2 regions of the Alkalihalobacterium sp. APHAB7 genome follow, and region 1 is predicted to be linked to the other one. Evidence: a T-box and tRNA genes for the amino acid it is inferred to sense, from the RefSeq annotation. Region 1 holds a T-box; the other holds one or more tRNA genes.
What was found. The T-box of region 1 lies ahead of pheS (phenylalanine--tRNA ligase subunit alpha). A T-box ahead of a tRNA ligase gene usually reads a tRNA of that ligase, here a tRNA-Phe.
Positions count from the first base shown of each region.

Region 2: it has a tRNA-Phe gene. The T-box ahead of pheS (phenylalanine--tRNA ligase subunit alpha) is inferred to sense a tRNA for this amino acid. The anticodon was not compared.

Region 1 is NZ_JBLWFS010000041.1:3,587-13,301, forward strand. Features, by position in the region: gene ACNSTQ_RS21850 (endonuclease MutS2) at 1-1,382, opposite strand, end outside; gene polX (DNA polymerase/3'-5' exonuclease PolX) at 1,410-3,122, opposite strand; gene ACNSTQ_RS21860 (CvpA family protein) at 3,421-3,960, opposite strand; gene zapA (cell division protein ZapA) at 3,953-4,231, opposite strand; gene pheT (phenylalanine--tRNA ligase subunit beta) at 4,459-6,885, opposite strand; gene pheS (phenylalanine--tRNA ligase subunit alpha) at 6,900-7,934, opposite strand; T-box leader at 7,995-8,237, opposite strand; gene ACNSTQ_RS21880 (TrmH family RNA methyltransferase) at 8,306-9,061, opposite strand; gene sspI (small acid-soluble spore protein SspI) at 9,408-9,617, shown strand.
Region 2 is NZ_JBLWFS010000001.1:30,848-40,562, forward strand. Features, by position in the region: gene ACNSTQ_RS00150 (DHH family phosphoesterase) at 1-1,390, shown strand, start outside; gene rplI (50S ribosomal protein L9) at 1,393-1,836, shown strand; gene dnaB (replicative DNA helicase) at 2,046-3,410, shown strand; gene ACNSTQ_RS00165 (adenylosuccinate synthase) at 3,731-5,017, shown strand; tRNA gene ACNSTQ_RS00170 (tRNA-Lys) at 5,414-5,489, shown strand; tRNA gene ACNSTQ_RS00175 (tRNA-Glu) at 5,505-5,579, shown strand; tRNA gene ACNSTQ_RS00180 (tRNA-Asp) at 5,609-5,684, shown strand; rRNA gene rrf (5S ribosomal RNA) at 5,695-5,810, shown strand; tRNA gene ACNSTQ_RS00190 (tRNA-Phe) at 5,823-5,898, shown strand; tRNA gene ACNSTQ_RS00195 (tRNA-Thr) at 5,937-6,012, shown strand; gene ACNSTQ_RS00200 (peptidoglycan DD-metalloendopeptidase family protein) at 6,301-7,809, shown strand; gene yycF (response regulator YycF) at 8,137-8,841, shown strand; gene walK (cell wall metabolism sensor histidine kinase WalK) at 8,844-9,715, shown strand, end outside.

The DNA.
Region 1 (9,715 bases):
TTATAAGCGTACCCTTTCAATTCACTATAGTGGGTTGTGGCAACCACTCTCGCACCACAACGATATACATGATCTAAAATAGCAATCGCTAGGGCCGCCCCTTCTGTTGGATCGGTTCCAGCTCCAAGCTCATCGAATAAGACGAGGCTTTCATGGTCCACCTTCTTTAAGATATCTACAATATTAACCATATGAGATGAAAAAGTACTTAAGCTTTGTTCAATGGATTGCTCATCCCCAATGTCAGCAAAAACCATTTGGAACACAGCAGTTTCTGACCCTTCTTCTGCGGGTATGTGCAATCCGGATTGTGCCATGAGAGTCAATAAACCAATCGTTTTTAATGTAACTGTTTTCCCGCCCGTATTCGGTCCTGTAATAATAAGAGAAGAAAAGGTTTTCCCTAACTCCACATCAATCGGTACAACTTCTTCATCCGGTATGAGCGGATGTCTTGCTTGAAACAGCTGTACTTGTCCATCCGTATTCAATTTCGGCTGAACGGCTTTAAGGCGCTTACTATAGTGAGCTTTTGCAAAAATAAAATCAACGTCTCCTAAAATATCGACATACACGAGTAACTCTTCAGTATGTTCACCCACATGTGCTGATAGTTCAGCTAGAATCCGTTCAACTTCTTTCGTCTCTTTTGCTTTAGCTTCCCTAAGCTGGTTATTCATTGTAACGACAGCTTGTGGCTCAATAAATAATGTGGCTCCTGATGCAGATTGATCGTGAACAATTCCCCCGAATGATCCACGGTACTCTTGTTTTACAGGTACAACAAAGCGGTCATTACGAATCGTAATTAATGCATCTGATAACATTTTTTGCGTTGATGAAGAGCGAATAATATTTTCTAGCTTTGAGCGTATTCCAGATTCATAGCTACGAATTTGATGGCGGATCGTTCGTAAAGCTGGGCTCGCTGAGTCTAAAACTTCACCATAATCATCGATACATTGTTTAATGGCACGTTCAAGATCAGTTAACGGAACAATATTTTCTGCTAACTGTTGTAATAACGGAATTTCAACTCCATCTTCCGCTAAGTCTTCTATAAAGTGCTTAAACCTGCGGCCACCATATATGGTACTACTTATTTCTATAAGCTCGGACGGGGATAAAGATCCGCCAATACCTGCTCTTTTCACACTTGCTCTTATATCAAATATACCACCTAAAGGAACTTGTCCTTTCAGACGTAAGACCTTTGTTCCTTCAAATGTTTCATTTTGTCTTTGGGAGATTTCGTCAATGGAAGTAGAAGGTATCAGCTGTTCTACTTTCGATCTTCCTAATGATGATGAAACATGTTCTACAAGTTGTTTCTTCATTTTTTCATATTCTAAAACTCTAATAACTCTTTCTTGCACGAGCATTTGCTCCTTTCTCCTCACTATACGTATTTAGTGATGTCGGTTAATAAATCGCTCAAATTCTTCTCTCGTGAACGTATTAATAACCGTTTCCTTTTTTATCATTCCTTTTCTAGCTACACCTACACCAATTTCCATAAAATCAAAATGATCGGAATGATGGGCATCGGTATTAATTGACAGTTTAACTCCTGCGTCTTGTGCTTTCTTTAGCCACTCTGCTGACAGGTCCAGTCGATGCGGATTTGCATTAAGCTCAAGAGCAGTGTCCGTTTCTTTCGCTAATTGAATGAGCATCTCAATATCCACATCATACCCACTGCGCCTTCCGATTAAGCGACCCGTTGGATGAGCAATTAAGTCTACATGATGATTACGTAATGCTGTCGTTAATCGTTTCATAATCGTCTCACGGTCCTGTGAAAAAGAAGAGTGGATCGAGCCGATGACAAAATCAACTTGCTCTAATAGTTCATCTGAGAAATCAAGTGTACTATTGGGTAATATATCCATCTCTATTCCTGTGAAAATTTTAAAGTCGTCGTATTCTTCATTCACTCGTTTAATTTCTTTCATTTGTTCTAGCAAACGTTCTTCTGTTAACCCGTTTGCAACTTTTAAATATTGCGAATGATCGGTAATCGCAATGTACGAATACCCTTTGGCACGAGCGGCTTCAGCCATTTCTTTAATCGAGTAAGCCCCGTCACTCCAAGTTGTATGCATGTGTAAATCCGATTTTATATCTTTAATATCAATGAGATCTAACGTCTCCCTCGAAGTTTCTACTTCTCCTTGATCTTCACGAGCTTCCGGCGGGATAAAGCATAGGTTAAAATGACTGAAAAACTGCTCTTCGGTTTCAAATGTTTTTATTTCACCTGTTTCTACATTTTCAACCCCATACTCGCTAATTTTTTCTCCACGTTCTTTTGCAAGCTGCCTCATTTTCACGTTATGATCCTTTGAACCAGTAAAATGATGAAGTGTCGTTGCAAATTCATGTGGTTTTACAAGACGAAAGTCCACTCCTACAGGATAGTCGTATCCTAACTCTACTGATACTTTCGTGTTCCCTGCAGCAATGACGTTGACAATACGCGGAAGACTTAACAGCTGTTCTTTTACTTTCTCAGGGGCGTTCGTGCTGATGATAAAATCAAGATCTTTTACGGTTTCCCTCAATCTTCGTAAGCTGCCTGCTCTTGAGTATCGTTCAATCTGCTCGAATTGTGCTAACTGCTTTTCAATTTCAACTGCAATCGGAAGAACATAAGCGATTGGAAACCGTTCGGGACGCTTCTCCACTTCTTCAATCGCTGCAAGTATTTTTTCTTCTGTCTTTTTACCGAAGCCTGCTAGTACTTGGACCTTTTTCGACTCACAAGCTTCTCGCAGACTCTCAAGATCGGTTACATTTAATTCTTGATAAAGCTTCCCGATTTTTTTACCACCTAAGCCGGGTAATTTTAATAATGGAATTAAGCCCGAAGGTAACTCGGCTTGTAATTCTTCTAGTAAGGAAGATGTCCCATTTTCTTTTAACTCTAGGATGACTTCACTTGTTCCTTTACCAATTCCTTTCAATTTCGAAGGATCCTCAATTTCAGCTAATGTACGCTCGTCACTTTCTAACGCTTGAGCCGCTTTACGGTACGCTGAAACCTTAAAAGAGTTCTCACCTTTAATTTCCATATATATTGCTATAAGTTCGAGTACTTTTATTACTTCTTTCTTGTTCACATTCCTCGTCCTTTCTTTATTTTCAGCTTTTTTGTTACCTGTGAAGCTTGCAGAAGCTTCTCACTTTACGCTAGGTCTATTATTGATCGTCTATTCGAACGTTTATTGTCCGATTTGATACTTTATTGTCCAAATTCCAATTTTATTGTCCGTTTTAAAATTTTATTGTCCGAATTCAACATTTTATTAGCCAAATTGTGAACGTTATACTTTTGAAAAGTTACTATCTTAATGATCATACAAATAATAGTCGGCAAAAATCAAATAAAAAACTGAGCATTTGTACCACGCCCAGTTTTTACAACGTATTATTAATCCAAATTTCCTTAATCCAACTTGATAAAAATGGAGTATAGTCTAAGATCAGATGTGCAAGTGAAGATTTTTGTAACTGTTCTTGAATAAACTCAATCGGTAAAAGCGCTGCAACATGAAGAACGATAAAAAGAATTAAATACGCTTCTAAGAAACATAGAATTCCTCCAAGCCAACCATTGATCGTACGTAGTATCGGTAAATGTGCAACAAAATCTAACATCGAGCCGATAATATGCAAAGCGATTTTCGTACCGAAAAATAGTATCGCAAAAGCTATACCTGAATAATATACACTTTCAAAATTAAATGCTTCTATAAACATAGAAAATGCGCCATCGCTCGAAAATTGAGGATACGGGATCCATAAGCGAATATATGAAGCTAGTTCCCCGTAATAGAGGTAAGCTACAATTAATGCCACAAAAAAACTTACGAGATGGATGAGTTGAAGGATGAATCCTCTTTTCAATCCAATGAAAAAACTACTAATTAATATAAAAAATATTAGTAAACTAAACATCTGTTTTGTCCTCTTCCTTTAATTTCGCTTCTAGTTGTTCTAGCTTTTTAGTCATTTTCACATAATCGTCAGCGACATTAAGTGCAGCTAAAACTGCTAGTCTAGTTGTATCTAACAATGTATTGCGCTTTCTGATTTCTTTCATTTTTTGATCGACATGTTGGGCAACCTCTTTAACATGCGCATCGCCCTCTTCACTTACAATTGTATATTGCTGGCCGTATATTGATACAGTCGTGCGAGTTCGTTCAGTTTCTCTCTCCTCTGACACCCAAAAAGCCTCCTATCACGATCTATGGCTTCTTACTACTTCCATAATTAGCAATTTGAAAAATCTTAAGTTCTATCATAACATGAAGCGTCGTTGTTGAAAATATAAAGCCAAGCCTATTCATGATTTATGAGGATAATTTCTTATCATTTTTATCTTCACAAGTGATTGACAATTAAAAGGCAGATGGAATTTGATACTGCTTTCCATCTGCCTTTTCTTTAGAGCTATGCTCGCAGCTCTGCACCGATTTCTGTTTTTAATTGATCTAGAACCTTTTGATGAACTTGACTAACTTCATCATCCGTTAACGTGCGCTCTGGATCAAAATACGTTAGTGAAAATGCTAACGATTTTTTTCCGGATTCCATATGCTCGCCTTGATATAGGTCAAACAATTGTACGTTCTTTAACAATTGGCCACCAGCAGTGACGATCACTTGTTGTACTTTTCCTGCATGAACCGCTTCATCCACAACGAGAGCAATGTCACGAGAAATTGAAGGGTACCGCGGAATTGGCTCGTAAGCTACATCGTCTTGCTTGTAGTTTAGCAATTGCTCAAGGTCCATTTGGAACACATACGTCTCATTCAAGTCTAATTCTTTTTGTAACGTTGGATGAATTTGACCGATAAACCCGACTTCACTTCCATCTAGTACGATCGAAGCTGTACGTCCAGGGTGGAGTCCAGGCTTTTTCGTTTGTTCGAAAGCAATTAAGTGACTTAAACCGAGCTCGGAAGTTAGTGCTTCGACCACACCTTTTGCTACGAAAAAGTCTACTACTTTCTTTTCACCTTGCCATAAATGACTATGTGTAATACCCGTAAACGCCCCTGCCACCATTTCTTTTTCAGTCGGTTGCTTTGTTACTTCTTTTTCTTCTGATAAGAAGATGGAACCTACTTCATAGATGGCCACATTGTTGACTTTGCGGTTTAAATTGTAACTGATTACATCTAATAAATGAGGGATCAGACTCGTTCTTAACGTACTTCTATCCTCACTCATTGGCATCGAAAGTTTAACTGGTGTTAAGTGTTCATTTTCATTACTTAAACCTGTGGCTTTCTTAGGAGTTGTTAAAGAATACGTGATCGCTTGATAAAGGCCTGCTGCTTCTAAAGACTGACGGACTTTTCTGCGACCAGCTTGATAGTCTGTTAATCCTCCTGTAGTTGTCAATCCGATTGGCAAAGTTGTTGGAATATGATCGTAACCGAACAACCTCGCTACTTCCTCAACTAAATCCTCTGTGATCGAAATATCATTTCGTCGTGTAGGAGCCGTTACATCGAAGGCTTCTCCATTTTGTACATAGGAGAATTGAAGTCGGTCAAAGATTTTTGCGATATCTTCAGTTGTTAAGCTTGTTCCAAGAAGTCGATTGACTTGTTCAGTTGAAATCGTTACTTCTCGCTCCACTATATTTAATGTGTCTACTTCAACAATACCGCTTGCAACTTCTCCACCTGCTAACTCTGCAATGAGCTGAGCTGCACGTTCAGCTGCCTCACGCACTCGTTTAGGATCTACACCTTTTTCATAGCGCATGCTTGACTCACTGCGAAGACCTAAATCTCTTGAAGCCCTGCGAACCGTTTGGCTATTAAAATAGGCTGACTCCAATAGAATTGTCGTTGTATCATTTTGTACTTCAGAAGTTGCTCCACCCATTACACCAGCTACTGCCGTTGCTTCTGTCCCGTTTGTAATGACTAAGTGATCAGCGCTTAGCTTTCGGGTTTCATCATCCAATGTCACAATTTCTTCTCCGTCACGCGCATGACGAACAACTACTTCCTTTGATCCAAAACGATCATAGTCAAAAGCATGAAGTGGTTGACCGTATTCAATTAGTACATAGTTTGTTACATCGACAACATTACTAATTGGACGGATGCCAGCAGCTGTTAAACGGTTTTGTAACCATAACGGTGATGGTCCGATTTTTACATTTTTAATAATTTTAGCCCCGTAATAAGGGTTGGCTTCTGATGCTTCCACTTGAACTGAAACATAATCAGATGCTTTTTCGCTACTTGAACTTTCAGCTATTGTTGGGTGTTTCACCTCACGACCTAACAATGCAGCCATCTCATAGGCAACGCCTAACATACTTAAACAGTCTGAACGATTTGGCGTTAAATCTAATTCTAACACTTCATCTGTTAAGTTAAGGACTTCAAGTGCATCTTGACCAGGTTCAACATCTGCCGGAAAATTATATATCCCTTCAGCAAACTCCTTTGGAATCAACTTTCCTTCAATTCCTAACTCTTGAAGTGAACAAATCATCCCTTGTGATAACTCGCCGCGAAGCTTTGCTTTTTTGATTTTGAAGTTCCCTGGTAGAACAGCACCTACTGTTGCTACAGCTACTTTTTGATCCGCCCCAACATTAGCTGCACCGCAAACAATTTGCAAATGTTCTTCTGCGCCTACATCTACTTTACACACACGTAATTTATCAGCATTCGGGTGTTGAGTACATTCCACTACATGTCCAACTACCACTCCGCTCATTCCTTTTTTAAGGGAATGAATAATGTCTACTTCAATCCCGCCTTTAGTCAACTTTTCCGCTATTTCTTTCGGCGTTAAATCAGCTACATCGATATACTCTTGAAGCCACTTATAAGAAACTAACATGTTCTCTCCTCCTCTTATACCTGTTTAAATTGTTCTAAGAAACGTAAGTCATTCGTATAGAAATGACGAATATCGTCAATGCCGTACTTTAACATTGCCAAGCGTTCAACACCCATACCGAAGGCAAAGCCACTATACTTTTTCGGATCAAAGCCACCCATTTCAAGTACACGTGGGTGAACCATCCCAGCTCCAAGTACTTCAATCCAGCCGGTTTGCTTACATACTCGACAGCCTTTACCACCGCAGATCCCACAAGAAACATCGACTTCAACTGAAGGCTCTGTAAATGGGAAGAAACTTGGGCGGAGACGAATTGTACGATCTTCACCGAAGTATTGTTTTGCAAATGTATCTAGTACACCCTTCAAATCACTCATACGTACATTTTCATCGATGTAGAGACCTTCGATTTGCATGAATTGGTGAGAGTGCGTCGCATCATCGTCATCACGTCTGAATACTCTTCCTGGGCATATGATTTTAACTGGACCTTGCCCTTTATACTTTTCCATCGTACGAGCTTGTACAGGAGAGGTATGCGTCCGTAATAAAAGTTCATTTGTAATATAAAAAGAATCTTGCATATCACGAGCCGGATGGTCTTTCGGTAAGTTTAATGCTTCAAAGTTATAGTAGTCTGTTTCTACTTCAGGCCCTTCAGCGACTTCAAATCCCATTCCAATAAACACATCTTCAACATGTTCAACAACGTCAGTTAACGGATGACGAGCGCCTTTTACTACTGGTCGGCCTGGAAGTGTAACATCAATACTTTCCTCTGCTAATTTTCGTTCCACTTCTTCAGCTTCTAATTGTGTTTCTTTTTGTTCTAGCTTTTCAGTAATAGCTGCACGAACATCATTAGCCATTTGTCCAATGAGTGGACGTTCTTCAGCTGATAATTGACCCATTCCTCGTAATACTTCAGTAATTGGACCTTTCTTTCCTAAGTAAGCGACACGAATGTCTTGTAATGCTTTTAAAGAGTCGGCTTGTACTACTTTTTCAAGCGCTTCGTTCTTTAGACCTTCTAAACGATCTTTCATGTATATTTCCTCCTTGTAAGAAAAGTGTAAGCTAAAAATAAATAGAGCCATCGCCCCAAACTAAGGGACGATGGCTCGTGGTACCACCCTTATTAGCAATAGAAAAATCTACTGCTCACTTCATTAGATAACGGATTAACCGATAACACCTTAATAAGATCTATATAAAATATAACCATCTTATGTTCCGGTGCTAGCTCAAGAGTGAATTCACCTGTTTCATCCATAGAAATGCTTTCAGTCTAAGACATTTCCTCCCTAGATGGTGAGTGACCGACTACTACTCTCCTTCAACGCTTTTGACAATATTGAATTATGTAATATTAAACTTATTAAAGTATAGAAAAAAATGACACACAGTGCAAGTGCATTTATTTTTTTCTTAATCCATACAGTAACACGGCAGTAGCAATCGCTACATTTAACGACTCCGCCTGGCCATAGATGGGTACATATAAATTGGCATCCGTTTCGTCTAAAAACTCCTTAGAAACCCCTTCTCCTTCGTTACCAACGATTAAAGCAAATGAAAATGGTGACTCTATTTGATTGTAATCTTGTCCATTTTCAAGAGCTGTTCCGTAAACTGGAATATCCAATGTCTTCAGTTTTTCAATCCACTCCAACAAATTACCTTTTACAATCGGTAAATGAAACAAGGAACCTTGGGTGGAACGAATGACTTTTCCATTATAAAGATCGACTGATCCCTCTCCTAAAACAATTCCATCAACACCTGCAGCATCTGCTGTGCGGATAATAGTTCCAACATTTCCTGGGTCTTGTACGGCATCTAGTAATAAGTATCGCCCTTGACTTGGAATGAGTTGATGTTCAAATTGCTGACAGATAGCAATGACGCCTTGTGGAGATTTCGTCTCACTTAACTCGATCATAACACGATCCGTAACGTATGTAATGGGCACTTGCCAATCAGACCAGTTTTTTGGAACGGCATACTCTTCAGAAATGATCAATTCTATAGGATCTATACCTGATATCCGAGCTTCCTCTATTAAATGCGTTCCTTCAATCAAAAATTGATTATCCGTATCGCGGCCTTTTTTTGTATGTAACTTTTTCCACTGTTTTACTTTCGGGTTTTTAGCTGATTCAATACGATTCATTACAAACTCCTATCATTATCAAAATGCATCTACTATATGTTCAAAAAGGAGGACAAAAAGAACCAAGAACTTCGAGGCGGTGCAGCTTCGAGGAGCACAGCGTATGCTTTTAATACGTGAGCGCCGCAGAAGCAAACCAACGAGCTTCCACAGGATGTGGTGACTTCGACGTTCCCACAGGACGTGGGGCCCTTAGTCGAAGATCAACTTTCTCAGTTATTTTTCCCGGACTTTTTGAACTACCTCTCTTTTTTATAATTATACCCTCCAAATTATACATAATCCCTAAAAAAATATCACAAACTAGGAAAGATTTAATATTTACTTAGCGAAGGAGTGCTTAGCGATGAGCTTTAATTTAAGAGGTGCTATTTTAGCAAATGTCCAAGGAAGCAGTCAGGACCAAGTCGAAGCTACCATTACAGATGCAATGGCAAGTGGTGAAGAAAAAATGTTGCCAGGTTTAGGAGTGTTATTTGAAGTGTATTGGAGAAATGCAAGTGAGGACCAAAAACATCAGGTGGTTTCACAAATTACGAACGGGCTACAAAAATAATCCGGCGAATCTCGCCGGATTTTTTCTTTGCAGATAACAAGTTAACATTTCGAAGTTGTCTAGCTGCAGGTGTCATCGGCTCGAGGTCGCTTCGGTCT
Region 2 (9,715 bases), on a different contig from region 1:
TGATCAAGTCCGAAGCAAATTGTCGAGTCAAGTAACGGCTACATTAAACAAATGGGCAAGTGAATACGAAATTTTACTTCGACGAACAGGGTCTGATCGATTTTTAGCCATTTTTAACAAACAATCGCTAAGTTTAATTGAAAAGACCAAGTTTGGAATTCTCGATGAAATAAGAGAAGTCACAGGAAAAGAAAAAATTCCAATTACTTTAAGTATAGGAATTGGTAGTGGTAATGGCACGATCCGAGAACTTGGTGCTCTTGCTCAATCTAGTTTAGATTTAGCACTCGGTCGGGGCGGGGATCAAGTAGCCATTAAAGAAAAGAACGGTAAAGTTCATTTCTATGGTGGAAAGTCAAATGCAATGGAGAAACGTACCCGTGTTAGAGCTCGAGTGATCTCTCATGCTTTACGAGATTTTGTTGTAGAGAGTTCTAAAGTTATTATAATGGGACATAAAAACCCGGATATGGATGCTATTGGAGCTGCCATTGGCGTTTTAAAAATTGCTGAAGTCAATGGAAAAGATGGTTACATCGTCTTAGACAGGGATGAAATCCACTCAGATGTACAAAAGTTAATGGAAGAAATTGAAAATCATGATCACCTTTGGTCGCATTTCATTACACGAGAAGAAGCTGTCGAAATGGCAAATGACAAAACACTTCTAGTTATTGTTGATACTCACCGACCATCGCTCGTTATCGAGCCTAAACTTCTAAATCGTGTGGACCGAGTGATTGTCCTCGATCATCACAGGCGGGGTGAAGAGTTTGTCACGGACCCGGTTTTAGTGTATATGGAACCATATGCTTCTTCGACATCCGAATTAGTTACAGAGTTACTAGAATATCAACCAAAGAAACTGAAAATGGATATTCTCGAAGCGACAGCTTTATTAGCCGGGATTATCGTTGATACAAAGAGCTTTGCTGTCAGAACAGGCTCACGTACATTCGATGCAGCTTCTTTCTTAAGAAGAAATGGAGCCGATACCGTACTCGTTCAGAGGTTACTTAAAGAAGATATGGATCAATACGTACGACGAGCAAAGTTAATTGAGTCGGCAATTATTTACCAAGATGAAATAGCGATTGCAAAGGCGTCTGAAGATGAGGTGTATAGCCAAGTCTTAATTGCTCAAGCGGCAGATACTCTTTTAACGATGGATGGTATTACAGCCGCATTTGTTATTTCAAAGCGTCAAGATGGACGAATTGGGATCAGTGCTCGTTCATTGGGAGAATTAAATGTCCAGATCATCATGGAGCAATTAAAAGGTGGTGGGCATCTAACGAATGCAGCTACACAGTTAGATCATACATCATTAGATGAAGCTGAAGATTTGTTAAGAGCTGTAATAGACGAATATTTAAAAGGGGGAAGTTAACAATGAAAGTTATATTTCTTGCGGATGTAAAAGGTAAAGGGAAAAAAGGAGAAGTAAAAAATGTTGCTGAAGGTTATGCACGTAACTTCCTTTTCCCACAAAACTTAGCGGTAGAAGCTTCACAAGGGAATGTTAAGAACCTTGAAGCACAAAAGAAAAGTGAGTCAAAAAAAGCGTCTGAAGAATTAGCCGATGCGCAAAAATACAAGGAAGAACTTGAAAGTATCACTTTAGAAATAAAAGCGAAAAGCGGTGAAGGTGGTCGTTTATTTGGAGCTGTTTCTACTAAACAAATTGCTGAAGAGCTTGCAAAATTGAAGAAAAAAGTAGATAAGCGTAAAATTATGCTAGATGATCCAATTCGTGCGTTAGGCTATACGAATGTTCCAATTAAAATTCATCCTGAAGTCGTTGCTACTGTTAAGGTTCATGTAACCGAACAATAAAACATGGTATACGAAAACAGCCAAACAATAAAAAACAATATACAAAAATGGTTGATTTTAATAATCAACCATTTTTGTGTTTTATGGTAGAATATATGTCTAAGATGAATAGAAAAGAGACGGTTATAAAGTTGTATAGTAACTAAAAATCATATAAACAGAAATAGATATGTTTTCAAAAGTGTTGAGTTCAGGAGAGGAGGATTTTAATGAGTGATTTATTTGCTGACCGTACCCCTCCCCAAAATATTGAAGCGGAGCAGGCAGTACTTGGTGCCATTTTTATAGAAGAACAGGCTTTAGTTACTGCCTCAGAACGGTTAATACCAGAAGACTTTTATCGATCGGCTCATCAACGAATCTATGAGGTTATGCTTAGTCTCGCAGAAAAAGGAGAGCCTGTTGACCTAATTACTGTAACCTCAGACTTACAAGACCGCAATTGGTTAGATGATGTAGGTGGAGTTTCTTATTTAAGTGATCTAGCGAATGCCGTTCCAACAGCATCGAATATCGATTATTATAGTAGAATTGTCGAGGAAAAATCGCTATTAAGAAGACTAATTCGAGTGGCTACAAATATTGCTGCCGATGGTTATACGAGTGAAGATGAAGTAGATGCGATTTTAGATACAGCAGAAAAAACAATTCTTGATGTCGCCCAGCGTAAAAATTCAGGGGCATTTATAGCGATAAAAGATGTACTTGTTGAAACGTATGATCGAATTGAAGCGCTCGAAAAGCAAAGTGGAGAAATTACAGGTATTCCTTCAGGGTTCGTCGAACTTGATCGGATGACAGCCGGTTTCCAACGTAACGATTTAATCATTGTTGCTGCCCGTCCATCGGTAGGTAAAACCGCTTTCGCCTTAAATATTGCGCAAAATGTCGCGACAAAAACAGATGAGAATGTTGCCATCTTTAGTTTAGAGATGTCAGCTAGTCAGCTAGTTCAACGTATATTATGTGCGGAGGGAAACATTGATGCACAAAAGATGAGAACGGGACAGCTAGAACCTGACGATTGGCAAAAGTTAACGATGGCGATGGGGAGTCTGTCTAAAGCAGGGATTTTTATTGACGATACACCTGGTGTTAAAGTTAATGATATTCGAGCGAAGTGTCGTCGTCTCAAGCAAGAGAAAGGCTTAGGCATGATCTTAATTGACTATTTGCAGCTTATTCAAGGAAGTGGAAGAGGCGGCGAAAATCGTCAACAAGAAGTATCTGAAATTTCTCGTACATTAAAGGCGATTGCCAGGGAATTAGAAGTTCCAGTAATCGCTCTTTCGCAGTTATCACGTGGTGTAGAATCTAGACAAGATAAACGACCGATGATGAGTGATATTCGTGAATCGGGAAGTATCGAGCAGGATGCCGATATCGTTGCCTTTTTATACCGTGATGATTACTATGATAAGGAATCTGAGAACAAAAATATTATTGAAATTATTATAGCAAAGCAACGTAACGGTCCTGTTGGAACAGTCGAACTTGCTTTCGTAAAAGAATACAATAAATTCGTTACCTTAGATCGACGTCATGATGAAAGCAGTATTCCACCAGGAGCATAAAAATTAAAGATTGACAGTACCTTAGAGCACTACAAAACCCATGCTAACGATAGCATGGGTTTTGTAGTGCTGAGGAAAACTGATAATATAAGTTAATTTTATTGGATGATGTTTGATTCATCATCGATGTATTTTTTAAACGACTTAAGTAGCGAGTCTAGCAAGTTTTAACGAACAAATTATTAAAAAATATTTAATAATGTTCGTGTTTTATTGACTTTAGGGATGTAAATTGATAAACTATCTATGGTTTGAGTAAGATCATTAATATTTACACAATATATACATAAAGGTGTAAAAGCAATTGTGGAGGTGCACATATGTCATCAGTAGTAGTTGTTGGAACGCAATGGGGAGACGAAGGAAAGGGTAAAATTACAGACTATCTTTCTGAAAAAGCAGAAGTAGTTGCACGCTATCAAGGTGGAAACAACGCAGGACATACAATTGTTTTTGGTGGAGATAAGTATAAACTACATTTGATTCCATCAGGAATTTTTTATAAAGATAAAATTTGTGTCATTGGGAACGGTATGGTTATCGACCCTAAAGCACTAGTCGAAGAACTAAAGTATCTACATGACCGAAATGTTGATACAAGCAATCTTCGAATTAGTAATAGAGCACACGTCATTTTACCATATCATCTGAAGTTAGATATCGTAGAAGAAGAGCGTAAAGGTGCAAATAAAATTGGAACAACAAAGAAAGGTATCGGACCTGCTTATATGGATAAGGCAGCGCGTATCGGTATCCGAATTGCAGATTTACTCGATCGTGAAGAATTTGAGCAAAAAGTGGAACGTAATTTAGAAGAGAAAAACCGTATGTTTGAGAAGTACTATGAAGTTGAAGGATTTAAAAAAGAAGACTTCCTGGATGAGTACTATGAATATGGTCAACAAATTGCGCATTATGTTTGTGATACATCTGTTGTTTTAAACGATGCATTAGATGATGGTCGTCGTGTACTTTTTGAAGGTGCACAAGGAGTTATGCTTGATATTGATCAAGGTACATATCCTTTTGTTACTTCTTCTAACCCAATTGCTGGTGGGGTTACGATCGGTTCTGGTGTAGGTCCATCAAAAATTCATCATGTAGTGGGAGTTTCAAAAGCGTATACAACACGTGTAGGGGATGGTCCATTCCCGACGGAACTTCATGATGAAATTGGTCATCAAATTCGTGAAGTAGGTAATGAATATGGAACGACAACAGGTCGACCGCGCCGTGTCGGTTGGTTTGACAGTGTTGTTGTACGACATGCTCGTCGTGTAAGTGGCCTTACAGATTTATCACTAAATTCAATTGATGTTTTAACAGGAATTAAAACATTAAAAATTTGTACAGCCTATAAATATAAAGGCGAAATTATTGACGAATTTCCAGCTAGCTTAAAAGTTCTAGCTGAATGTGAGCCTGTATATGAAGAGTTACCAGGATGGGAAGAAGATATTACAGGTGTTCGTTCTTTAGATGAACTACCACCGAATGCTCGCCATTATATTGAACGTGTATCTCAATTAACTGGTATTCCGTTAGCAATCTTCTCAGTAGGTCCAGATCGTAATCAAACAAACTTAATTCGTGGTGTGTTTGTTTAAACTTTAAAATTTTAGGCAAGAATAGGAGGTAAAAGCTTATTCTTGCCTTTACTTTTTATATAATAATCGGATATGCAGCAATCAAAAATGAGCTCTAAAAAAGACTTGAAATTGAGCCAGTTTTACAGTATTCTATTAAAGGTTGCTGAAGTGCTCGTCCAAATATTTTTTTAAAAGAAAAAGTTTTTTAAAAAAGTACTTGCTAACGAAAAATATTTATGTTAATATAATTCTTGTCGTTAAGAAACGACATCGAATATGAGAGCCATTAGCTCAGTTGGTAGAGCAACGAGCGTAGGCATCTTCGAACTACTACGAGTTGTTTCGACGCATCAAACTTCGAAGCAATGCTGGTAGAGGAAGAAACATCAATTTGAATAATCATCCTTAATCTAGGAGCCATTAGCTCAGTTGGTAGAGCATCTGACTTTTAATCAGAGGGTCGAAGGTTCGAGTCCTTCATGGCTCACCACTTTATTTAAAAAGTGGCCCGTTGGTCAAGCGGTTAAGACACCGCCCTTTCACGGCGGTAACACGGGTTCGAATCCCGTACGGGTCACCAATTTTACATTGAAAATTAAATATTATTATGGTCCCGTGGTGTAGCGGTTAACATGCCTGCCTGTCACGCAGGAGATCGCGGGTTCGATTCCCGTCGGGACCGCCATAATAAAAAGTTTGGTGATGATGGCAAAGAGGCCACACCCGTTCCCATGCCGAACACGGAAGTTAAGCTCTTTAGCGCCGATGGTAGTTGGGGGCTTCCCCCTGTGAGAGTAGGACATCGCCAAGCTTTTTATTTTTAGGCTCGGTAGCTCAGTCGGTAGAGCAATGGACTGAAAATCCATGTGTCGGCGGTTCGATTCCGTCCCGAGCCACCATTTTATTCTAGTGAGTTGTTATTTACCTTATAATGTTTGCCGGTGTAGCTCAATTGGTAGAGCAACTGACTTGTAATCAGTAGGTTGGGGGTTCAAGTCCTCTCGCCGGCACCATTTGGTTTATTGAGCGGAATAAAAAACAACAATTTAACATAATCATATATAGCGAGTCACGACAAATACACCCTTTAGATGGTGTTTTTTTTTGTTCTTAATAGGCAAAATCGGTGATAAGTTTATCAGCTATCTTTAGCAATGTTCATTTCGTTTATGATTATTACATAAACATTTCATTTTCAATTATCTGACACATTTTAAATAGCTTTATGTTAAAATGATAAAGGTTGTAGAAGTTTGTCTAATAGAGCAACTTTGGTTTTAAGGGAGTTTTAGGAGGATCTTATGAATCTGTTTAAATCGACAAGTGCCGAGGAAAGTAATAGGTTTAGGCACAATAACATAGTAGAAAAATGTAAAAGTTTTGTACATACATCAATATATAATGTAAAACTTGCTACTAGCGTAGCAACATGTTCAGCTTTATTGTTAGCAGCGCCTGCCGTCCTAGCTAATGAAAATAGCGATAGCTCATTAAAAACGATTTTTCATGTGTACGTAGATGGTGAAAGAATTGGTTCTATCGATGATATGGAAGACTATCAAAGTCTAGTTGATCAAAAGATTAGCCATTACACTAAACAATATGAATCACTTAATCTAATGATAGGCCAAGATGTTCAGTTGATTCCTGAACGAGTATTCCAAGTTAGAACGAAAACAGAAGAAACGATTGAAAAGCTAGATGAGCTTTTATCAGTAAAAGCTGAAGCTGTAGCAATACGTTTTGAGGATGAAGCGGTTTTATTCGTTGAGGAACAAGAAACAGCAGAACAGGCCTTACGTGAATTTAAATTACAGTATGTTTCAGAAGATGAGTTAGTATCTTATGAAGAGCGTACAGAAGATGTAGAGCACCTGGTAGAACCTGGTGTAGGTGAAACAGAAATTCAGGAGATTTCTGTTTCATCGGAAGTAGAATACGAATACGGACTAGCTCATCCAAGTGAGGTTTTATCAAAAGATGAAGCGATTAAAATGTTAAAACTCGGTACGTTAACTGAGGAAACGTATTCTGTCGGTGCAGGCGATGTTCTTGGGTCTATTGCGAGCAAGTATAATTTAACTACAAACGAGTTACTGGAGCTTAATCCTGATCTCACTGAGGATACACTTCTGCAAATTGGGCAAAAGGTTAATGTAACGGACTACAAGCCTATCATTACAGTTCTAGTAGAGAAGGTTTCAAAAGTCGAAGAAGACATCACTTTCCAGACAGAAACAAGAGAAGATTCGTCGATGTGGAAAGGCGACACGAAAATTGAGCAAGAAGGAAAACCAGGAAAACGGATTGTAAGTTATGAAATCGTAGAGCAAAATGGTCAAACGGTGAAGAGAAAAATTCTTGAAGAGGAAATTGTAGAAGAAGCGGTTAATCGTATTGTTATTAAAGGAACAAAACAATCGACTTCGCGTGGAACGGGTAATTTAGGTTGGCCGGCTGTTGGTGGTTATATTTCAAGTTACCAAGGAAACCGTTGGGGCCGTTTCCATAAAGGAATTGATATTGCACGTCCTAGCAATTACAATATTTTAGCGGCAGATAACGGAACGATCGTTTCAGCAGGATGGCAAGGCGGATACGGGAATACGATCCGAATCAATCATAACAATGGAGTTGAAACATTATATGCACATTTAGCTTCTATTGACGTTCGAGTAGGTCAAACAGTTGCTAAAGGTCAAAAAATAGGTGTAATGGGGACCACAGGAAATTCAACAGGAATTCACCTCCATTTTGAAGTTTATCAAAACAGTAAGCTTCAAAACCCAATGGACTATTTAAATCGTTAATATATACGGAGGCTGACTCATGGGTCAGCTTCTTTTTTTATACTGCACAAGAAGGGAGATGGCTCCTATTACGATATTTAAACATTAATATTTTAAATATCGTAATAGTTGGAAGATGCTCTAGTCTATATGTCGCTAAGCACCCACCTTCTGTATTTCGGTTATCCTAACGTTAGGCTTCAGCAACCAGGTCGCTTGGACTACGTCCACCGTCCGCTCTTTAATTATGGAACATCTGGGGAAAAGCTATATATCTACTTTTGTGAACAGTTAATATGTTAAAATATGAAGATAAGTAAAACGTAAACTAGGTTAGGGGCGATTAAAATGGATAACCGCATTCTCGTAGTTGATGATGAAAAACCAATTGCAGATATATTGAAGTTTAGTTTAGAAAAAGAAGGCTTCCATGTCATTTGTGCACATGATGGTAATGAAGCAATTGAATTAGCTCTGAAAGAAGTACCTGATTTGATTTTACTTGATATTATGTTGCCCTATAAAGATGGAATGGAAGTTTGCCGAGAAATTCGTAAAAGTCATGATATGCCGATTATTATGTTGACGGCAAAAGACTCTGAAATAGATAAAGTGTTGGGCCTTGAATTAGGGGCTGATGATTATGTAACGAAACCGTTTAGTACGCGTGAGTTAATCGCGAGAGTAAAGGCTAATTTAAGACGTCATAGTATAAAACCAGATGAACAGAAGCAGATGAAAGAGATTGTCGTTGGTGATTTAGTGATTAAGCCTGATGCTTACTTAGTCAAACGCCGTGGTGAAGAAATTGAACTAACCCACCGTGAATTTGAGCTCATTCATTATTTGGCAAATCACTTAGGTCAGGTAATGACAAGAGAACATTTACTGCAAGCCGTTTGGGGATACGATTATTTTGGAGATGTAAGAACCGTTGATGTTACGGTAAGACGACTTCGTGAAAAAGTAGAAGATAATCCTAGTTTTCCTGCTTGGATTATTACACGTAGAGGAGTCGGATATTATTTACGTCTTCCAGGGCAGGAGAATTAAGAATGGACAACAAGGTCGGTTTTTTTAAATCGATTCAATTTAAGCTGATTATTATTTATGTATTGTTGCTTTTTATTGCAATACAAATTACCGGTGTTTATTTTATTCGTCAATTAGAAGACCAACTCGTTAATAACTATCAAGAAATGCTAGATGAAAGAGCAAACTTACTAGCGTATAGCATCGAACAAGAGTTAACGAAAACGAGAGACGATAACTCATCACTTACTAGAGATATTAATGTGCTGCTAAGAGAGTTTTTTCCTGTAGAAAATTCGGAAGCTCAAGTCGTTGATATCAATAAGGTGGTTTTAGCGACTTCTAATGCTCAAAACCGCCATATTGTCGGACAACAAAGCACCGAAGTGAGAGTGAAACGTGCACTTCTCGGTTCAAAAGATGGAGCCACCTTACGTGATCCTGAGACAGGCCATCGAATGCGTGTCATTGGAATGCCCGTTCAGTCAAAAGAAGGAACAATTGGTGCCATTTATATCGAAGCCTCAATGGAAGAAATCTATGATCAAATCAAACAAATTAATAATATTCTTGCCAAGGGGACCGTCATTGCCATTTTCATTACGGCCATTCTTGTTATTTTGATTGCACGAACGATTACAACACCAATCATAGAAATGAAGAAGCAAGCGAAACGGATGGGGGAAGGAGATTTTTCTAGACAAGTTCAAGTTTACGGACGAGATGAAATCGGACAACTCGCGATGTCGTTTAATGATCTGACGTTAAAGTTGAAAGAAGCCAACGCGTCAACTGATCGTGAAAAGAAAAAATTAAGCTCTGTCCTAACGCATATGACGGATGGTGTGATTGCAACGGACCAGCACGGTAATATAATTTTAATGAACCAAAGAGC